2 regions of the Streptomyces sp. NPDC107498 genome follow, and region 2 is predicted to be linked to the other one. Evidence: riboswitches for the same ligand, from Rfam matches in the RefSeq annotation. Region 2 holds a riboswitch; the other holds the start of a gene.
The links. Region 2 has a riboswitch for glycine ahead of gcvP (aminomethyl-transferring glycine dehydrogenase). Riboswitches for the same ligand answer to the same signal wherever they lie in the genome.
Positions count from the first base shown of each region.

Region 1: another riboswitch for glycine. It lies ahead of gcvT (glycine cleavage system aminomethyltransferase GcvT); the one in region 2 lies ahead of gcvP (aminomethyl-transferring glycine dehydrogenase).

Region 1 covers NZ_JBVJPE010000003.1:12,567-15,963, reverse strand. Annotated here, with positions in the region: gene gcvH (glycine cleavage system protein GcvH) at 1-189, opposite strand, end outside; gene gcvT (glycine cleavage system aminomethyltransferase GcvT) at 267-1,391, opposite strand; glycine riboswitch at 1,579-1,678, opposite strand; gene ACZ66Z_RS05795 (AAA family ATPase) at 1,839-2,495, shown strand; gene ACZ66Z_RS05790 (enhanced serine sensitivity protein SseB) at 2,620-3,360, shown strand.
Region 2 covers NZ_JBVJPE010000009.1:9,844-13,240, forward strand. Annotated here, with positions in the region: gene ACZ66Z_RS17535 (DNA polymerase IV) at 1-577, shown strand, start outside; gene ACZ66Z_RS17540 (PRC-barrel domain-containing protein) at 669-1,043, opposite strand; glycine riboswitch at 1,157-1,256, shown strand; gene gcvP (aminomethyl-transferring glycine dehydrogenase) at 1,436-3,397, shown strand, end outside.

The DNA of each region.
Region 1 (3,397 bases), on a different contig from region 2:
CGTCGACTCCAGCTCGCCACAGGTCTCGCCCGCGGTGACGGTGTCGCCGACCTCGGGGAGCTGGGCGTAGACGACGTCACCGAGCGCGTTGGCCGCGAACTCCGTGATGCCGACCGTCGCGACGCCGTCCTCGGCGGCCGACAGCCACTCGTGCTCCTTGGTGTAGCGCAGCTGCTGGGGGTTGCTCATGACCTGATTCTCCTGGATCGGGGGAGTGCTGATGAACGTGGGTCTTACGGGGTGAGACGCGGAACGAGACGACTGCGTCACTTCTGGCGCTTGTAGAAGGGCAGCGCCACGACCTCGTACGGCTCGTGGGTGCCGCGAATGTCCACACCTACACCCTGGGTGCCGGGCGCGGCGTGCGCCGCGTCCACGTACGCCATCGCGATCGGCTTTCCGAGCGTCGGGGACGGGGCGCCGGAGGTGACCTCGCCGATGACCTCGCCGTCCTTGACGACCTGGAAGCCGGCGCGCGGGACACGGCGGCCCTCGGCGATCAGGCCGACCAGCTTGCGAGGCGGGGCGGTCTCGGCGCGCTCGGCGGCCTTCTCCAGCGCCTCGCGGCCGACGAAGCGGCCCTCGTTGGTCGTCTTCTCGAACTTCACGACCCGGCCCAGGCCCGCGTCGAAGGGGGTGAGGGCGGTGGTCAGCTCGTGGCCGTACAGCGGCATGCCCGCCTCCAGGCGGAGCGTGTCGCGGCAGGACAGGCCGCAGGGGATCAGGCCGACGCCCTCGCCCGCCTCGGTCAGCGCCTTCCAGACGCCCTCGGCGTGCTCGGGCTTCAGGAACAGCTCGAAGCCGTCCTCGCCGGTGTAGCCGGTGCGGGCGATCAGTGCCGGCACGCCCGCGACCGTGCCGGGCAGGCCGGCGTAGTACTTCAGGCCGTCCAGGTCGGCGTCGGTGAGCGACTTCAGGATGCCGGGGGACTCCGGGCCCTGGACCGCGATCAGGGCGTACGCGTCGCGGTCGTCGCGGACCTCGGCGTCGAAGCCGGCCGCGCGCTCGGTCAGGGCGTCCAGGACGACCTGGGCGTTGGAGGCGTTGGCCACGACCATGTACTCGGTCTCGCCGAGGCGGTAGACGATCAGGTCGTCGAGGATGCCGCCGTCCTCCTGGCAGATCATCGTGTAGCGGGCGCGGCCGTTGCCCACGGTGGAGATGTTGCCGACCAGGGCGAAGTCGAGCAGCTCCACGGCCTGCGGGCCGGTGACGGTGATCTCGCCCATGTGGGAGAGGTCGAAGAGGCCGGCCCTGGTGCGGACGGCGGTGTGCTCGTCGCGCTCGCTGCCGTACCGGAGCGGCATGTCCCAGCCGGCGAAGTCGGTCATGGTCGCGCCCAGCGAACGATGCAGGGCATCGAGGGCGGTCAGGCGGGGGGCAGTGCTCATGGGGTGGCTCCCGGGTCCCAAGGGCGTGATCGGTGACGAAAACACATGACGGGCGAGGACGTCCTCCCCATCTGTCATGGAACCTGAGAGGTTCACCGAGGGCATCTCGTCACCGAGGGATCGGCACCGAGAGTTCGGCTTGCACCTTGGGTGGGGACGCGTGAGGCGTCCCGCTTTTCAGATCTGCCTCATCCACGCGGTACGGGGCCTGAGAGATTCAAGGGAGGGTCTTGCTCCTTCGGCGCCCGGACGCGCTCGGCGGTCCGGAACTCTCCCGCGCGGATTCGAGCGGCCGGTATGCGATTGTGCGGCGACTGTGCGCGCCTGGCGCGCACATCATTGCACGCGGTGTCGGCGGGGCAAATCGCTTGCGCCGCATTACCGTTTCTTTACACTTCATGGGCAAGGGTCTCCTCAGGTCTCCTGAGACCCGACAGGGGGAGAGCGATGAGGATCCAGCACACCGGCGCGTACGCGGCGAGCACCGGCATACCGTCCCAGCGGGCCCGCGCCCGGAGCCGCGGACGCCTCCTGCGGGACCTGCGCGAGCGCGGCGGCCGCGGCCCCCGTTCCCTCACCTTCGCGGCCGGCGACCTCGTCGTCGTCTCCGGGCTGCCCGGCAGCGGCAAGTCCACCCTGATGAAGCGCGCCGCCCGGGGCGGTGCCGTCGACTCCCAGGACGTCCGCGAGCGCTGGGAGGCCCGCATGCCCCGCCTCCTGCCCTACGCCGTCTACCGCCCCCTGGTCCGGATCGCGCACTACGCCGCACTGCGCCGCGCCCTGCGCTCCGGCGCGAGCGTGATCGTCCACGACTGCGGCACCCAGGCCTGGGTGCGGGGCTGGCTCGCCCGCGAGGCGGGCCGGCGCGGCCGCTCCCTGCACCTGCTCCTCCTCGACGTCACCCCGGACACCGCGAAGGCCGGCCAGCACGCCCGGGGCCGGGGCGTCTCCGCGTACGCCTTCGGGCGCCACCGGCGGGCCGTCGACCGGCTCCTGCGGGCCGTCGAGTCCGGTAGCCTCCCGCACGGCTGCGCCTCGGTGACCCTCCTCGACCGGCCCGCCGCCGACTCCCTCCGCAGCATCGGCTTCCGACAGGCCGCCTGAACGGCGTCCCGGTCGTCCCGGGACGGCCGTACCCTTCCCTTCTGGCCACGGCGGTGCCGGGGCGGCGTTAGGGTGCTGCCGGGCGGCCGGTGCGGAAGGCCGTGCGAGAAGGGGAAACGCGACCGTGGACGTGACGTGGCCGGGCAACGAGCTCGAAGAGGTCCTTGCCGCCTCACTGGGCAACCCCGAGGCGGGGGCCCGCCTCGTCGAGGTGCTGGGCCGCAGCCCGGTCTGGGTGCCCCTGCCCAACGGCGGCGGCCCCGACAGCCAGGGCCTCGACCTCGCCACCATGGAGATCGACGGCGCGGCCTACGTCCCCGTCTTCAGCTCCGAGCAGCAGTTCCTCGCCTGCGTCGGCGACCACATGTCCTTCACCGTCGCCCCCGCCCGTGACTTCGCCCGCGGCCTGCCCCCGCAGCTCGGCATCGCCGTGAACCCCGGCGGCGCCGTCGGCGTCCCGCTGCCCCCGCCCGCCGTCGCCGAGCTCTGCCGCGTCGGCCGCACCCCGCTCGACGGCCCCGCCAGCGGCGGCCGCGTCCGGCTCTTCGAGCCCGACTGGCAGGACGATCCGGTCGACTTCCTCGCCGCCGCCTCCGCCGAGTTCGAGGCCACCGGCGTCGTCGCCACCGCCCGACGCGCCCTCGCCAGCGTCGAGGGCACCGAGCCCGCCCTCTTCATCGGCGTCCAGCTCTCCCACTGGGAGGGCGCCGACCGCACCGCGCCCCTGGACGCCCTCGGCCGCGCCCTCGGTCGGGTCGAGGTCGCCTGGCCGGTCAACCTCATCCTGCTCGACATGGCGCAGGACCCGGTCGGCGACTGGATGCTGGAGCGGGTGCGCCCCTTCTACCAGCGCGGCGGCGTCTGAGCGGCACCCCGCTTAAGCTGAACTGACTCGATCGCTG
Region 2 (3,397 bases):
CCGGACCGAGGTGGAACGGCTCGCCGAGCGGTGCGTGGGGCGGCTGCGGGCGTCGGGGCACTCGGGGCGGACCATCGTCCTGAAGGTGCGGCGGTACGACTTCTCGACGCTCACCCGGTCCGAGACGCTGCGGGGGCCCACGGACGACCCGGCCGTCGTGCGGGAGGCGGCCGGACGCCTCCTGGAGGCGGTGGACACGACGGGGGGCGTGCGACTGCTCGGGGTGGGGGTGAGCGGGCTCGCGGACTACACGCAGGAGGACCTGTTCGCCCAGGCGGTCGTCGGGGCGGGCGCGGGGCCGGAGCCGGAGGAGGGCGCCCCGGCCGAGGCGGAGGAGGTCGTCGAGGCGGAGAAGGACGGTCCCGTGGAGAGGCACTGGGCGCCCGGGCACGACGTGCGGCACGCGGTGCACGGGGCCGGATGGGTCCAGGGGAGCGGGGTCGGGCGCGTCACGGTGCGGTTCGAGGAGCCGTGGTCCGGGCCCGGTCGGGTGCGGACGTTCTCCGTGGACGACCCGGAACTGGCGCCGTCGGAGCCGTTGCCGCTGGTGCGGACGCGAGGGGCCACGGTGGCCTGACCCGCGCCGGGAGGGACGGTGCGGGGGCGCGGCGGTCCGACCCGCACCGGGGGACGGTGCGGGTCCTCTCCGGCGTCGGCCCGTGGGGCCGTCAGGCGCCGTCCTGCCCCGCCAGGCGGCCGAAGTCCTTGTCCGGGACGTCGGAGGGCGGGGGCGGCAGGGCGAGGCTGTAGTGGCGGTAGAGCTGGAGCTCCTGTTCGGGGGAGAGGTGGCGGCCCACGCCGAAGTCGGGGGCGTCCTTGATGAGCGCCCGCTCGTACGGGATGTGGAGGCCGTCGTCGAGCAGGGCGCTCGGCTCCAGGGGGACGAAGGCGTCCCGGCTGAACAGCCCCGTGCGGACCGCGGCCCATTCGGGGACGCCGGTCGCGTCGTCCAGGTACACCTCGTCCACGGTGCCGATCTTGTGCCCGTTACGGTCGAACGCCTTGCGGCCGATCAGGCTGCGCGGATCGATGTCGGTCTCCACGGTCCCTCCAACTGGTCGCAACTGCTCTGTACCCCTACGAAAGTGCACATCCGGGATGTCGGCCACTTGAGCGACGGGAGTCGCAACCTCGCTGGTAGGCTGGTTGTGGCTGTCGACCCCGTGCGGGAGAGTCCCCCGGAGAAACCTTCCGGTGGGCGCCGAAGGAGCAAATCCTCCCCGGAATCTCTCAGGCCCCTGTACCGCGCGGACGAGGTCACTCTGGAAAGCAGAGCGGATGTCCGACGGCATTCCGCTCTCACCGACGGTGAAAGCCGGCGTGCCGCGAGGCGTGCCGGTGAAACTCTCAGGTTGAGATGACAGAGGGGGAGGCCGTCCGGGCACCCGCGCCGTGGTGCCCCTCGCAGGTCGTGACGACCAGGAGGCCTCCGTACATGACCGCCAACCGCACTCCGCTCTCCGAGCTCGAACAGGGCATCCCGTTCGAGCAGCGGCACATCGGGCCCGACGCCGAGGCACGGGCCAAGATGCTCGCCCAGGTCGGTTACGGCTCGCTCGACGAGCTCACGGCCGCCGCGGTGCCGGACGTGATCAAGAACGCCGAGGCGCTGGGCCTGCCGGCCGCGCGCACCGAGGCCGAGGTCCTCGGCGAGCTGCGCACGCTCGCCGACCGCAACCAGGTTCTCGCCCCGATGATCGGCCTCGGCTACTACGGCACCTTCACCCCGCCGGTCGTCCTCCGGAACGTGATGGAGAACCCGGCCTGGTACACGGCCTACACGCCGTACCAGCCGGAGATCTCCCAGGGCCGCCTGGAGGCCCTGCTGAACTTCCAGACCATGGTCGCCGACCTGACCGGTCTGCCCACCTCCGGCGCCTCCCTCCTCGACGAGGGCACCGCCGCCGCCGAGGCCATGGCGCTGTCCCGCCGGGTCGGCAAGGTCAAGAACGGCGTCTTCCTCGTCGACGCCGACGCCCTGCCGCAGACCATCGCCGTCATCGAGACCCGCGCCGAGCCGACCGGTGTCGAGGTCGTCGTCGCCGACCTGAGCGAGGGCATCCCCGCCGAGGTCGCCGAGCGCGGCGTCTTCGGCGTGCTCGTCCAGTACCCCGGCGCCTCCGGCGCGGTCCGCGACATCAAGCCGCTGATCGACGCCGCGCACGAGCTCGGCGCGATCGTCACCGTCGCCGCCGACCTGCTCGCGCTCACCCTGCTCGCCTCGCCGGGCGAGCTGGGCGCCGACATCGCCGTCGGCACCACGCAGCGCTTCGGCGTCCCGATGGGCTTCGGCGGTCCGCACGCCGGTTACATGGCCGTCCAGGACAGGCACGCGCGCTCCCTCCCCGGCCGTCTCGTGGGCGTCTCGGTCGACGCCGACGGCAACCGCGCCTACCGCCTGGCCCTGCAGACCCGCGAGCAGCACATCCGCCGCGAGAAGGCCACCAGCAACATCTGTACGGCCCAGGTGCTGCTCGCCGTCATGGCCGGCATGTACGCCGTCTACCACGGTCCGGACGGTCTCAAGCAGATCGCCGAGCGCACCCACCGGTACGCCACCGTCCTCGCCGCGGGCCTCACCGCCGGCGGCGTCGAGGTCGTGCACGGCTCCTACTTCGACACCCTCGCCGTCCGGGTGCCCGGCAAGGCCGACGAGGTCGTCGCCGCCGCCCGCGAGGCCGGCGTGAACCTCTACCGCGCCGACGCCGACCTGGTGTACGTCTCCTGCGACGAGACCACCGGCCGCGAGCAGCTCGCCGCCGTCTGGGGCGCCTTCGGCGTCACCGGCGACGTGGAGGCCCTGGACGCCGCCACCGAGGACGCCCTCCCCGCCGGTCTGCTGCGCTCCGACGCGTACCTGACCCACCCGGTCTTCCACGCGCACCGCTCCGAGACCTCGATGCTGCGCTACCTGCGCAGGCTCGCGGACCGCGACTACGCGCTCGACCGCGGCATGATCCCGCTCGGCTCCTGCACCATGAAGCTGAACGCGACCACCGAGATGGAGTCGGTGACCTGGCCCGAGTTCGGCCAGATGCACCCCTTCGCCCCGATCGAGCAGGCGCAGGGCTACGTCACGCTCATCACCGAGCTGGAGGAGCGCCTCGCCGAGGTCACCGGCTACGACAAGGTGTCGATCCAGCCGAACGCCGGATCGCAGGGCGAGCTCGCCGGCCTCCTGGCCGTGCGCGCCTACCACCGCGCCAACGGGGACGAGCAGCGCACCGTGTGCCTCATCCCGTCCTCCGCGCACGGCACCAACGCCGCCTCCGCGGTGATGGCCGGCATGAAGGTCGTCGTCGTCAAGACCGCCGACGACGGGGAGATCGACGTCGAGGACCTGCGCGCCAAGATCGCCCAGTACCGCGACGAGCTGTCCGTGCTGATGATCACCTAC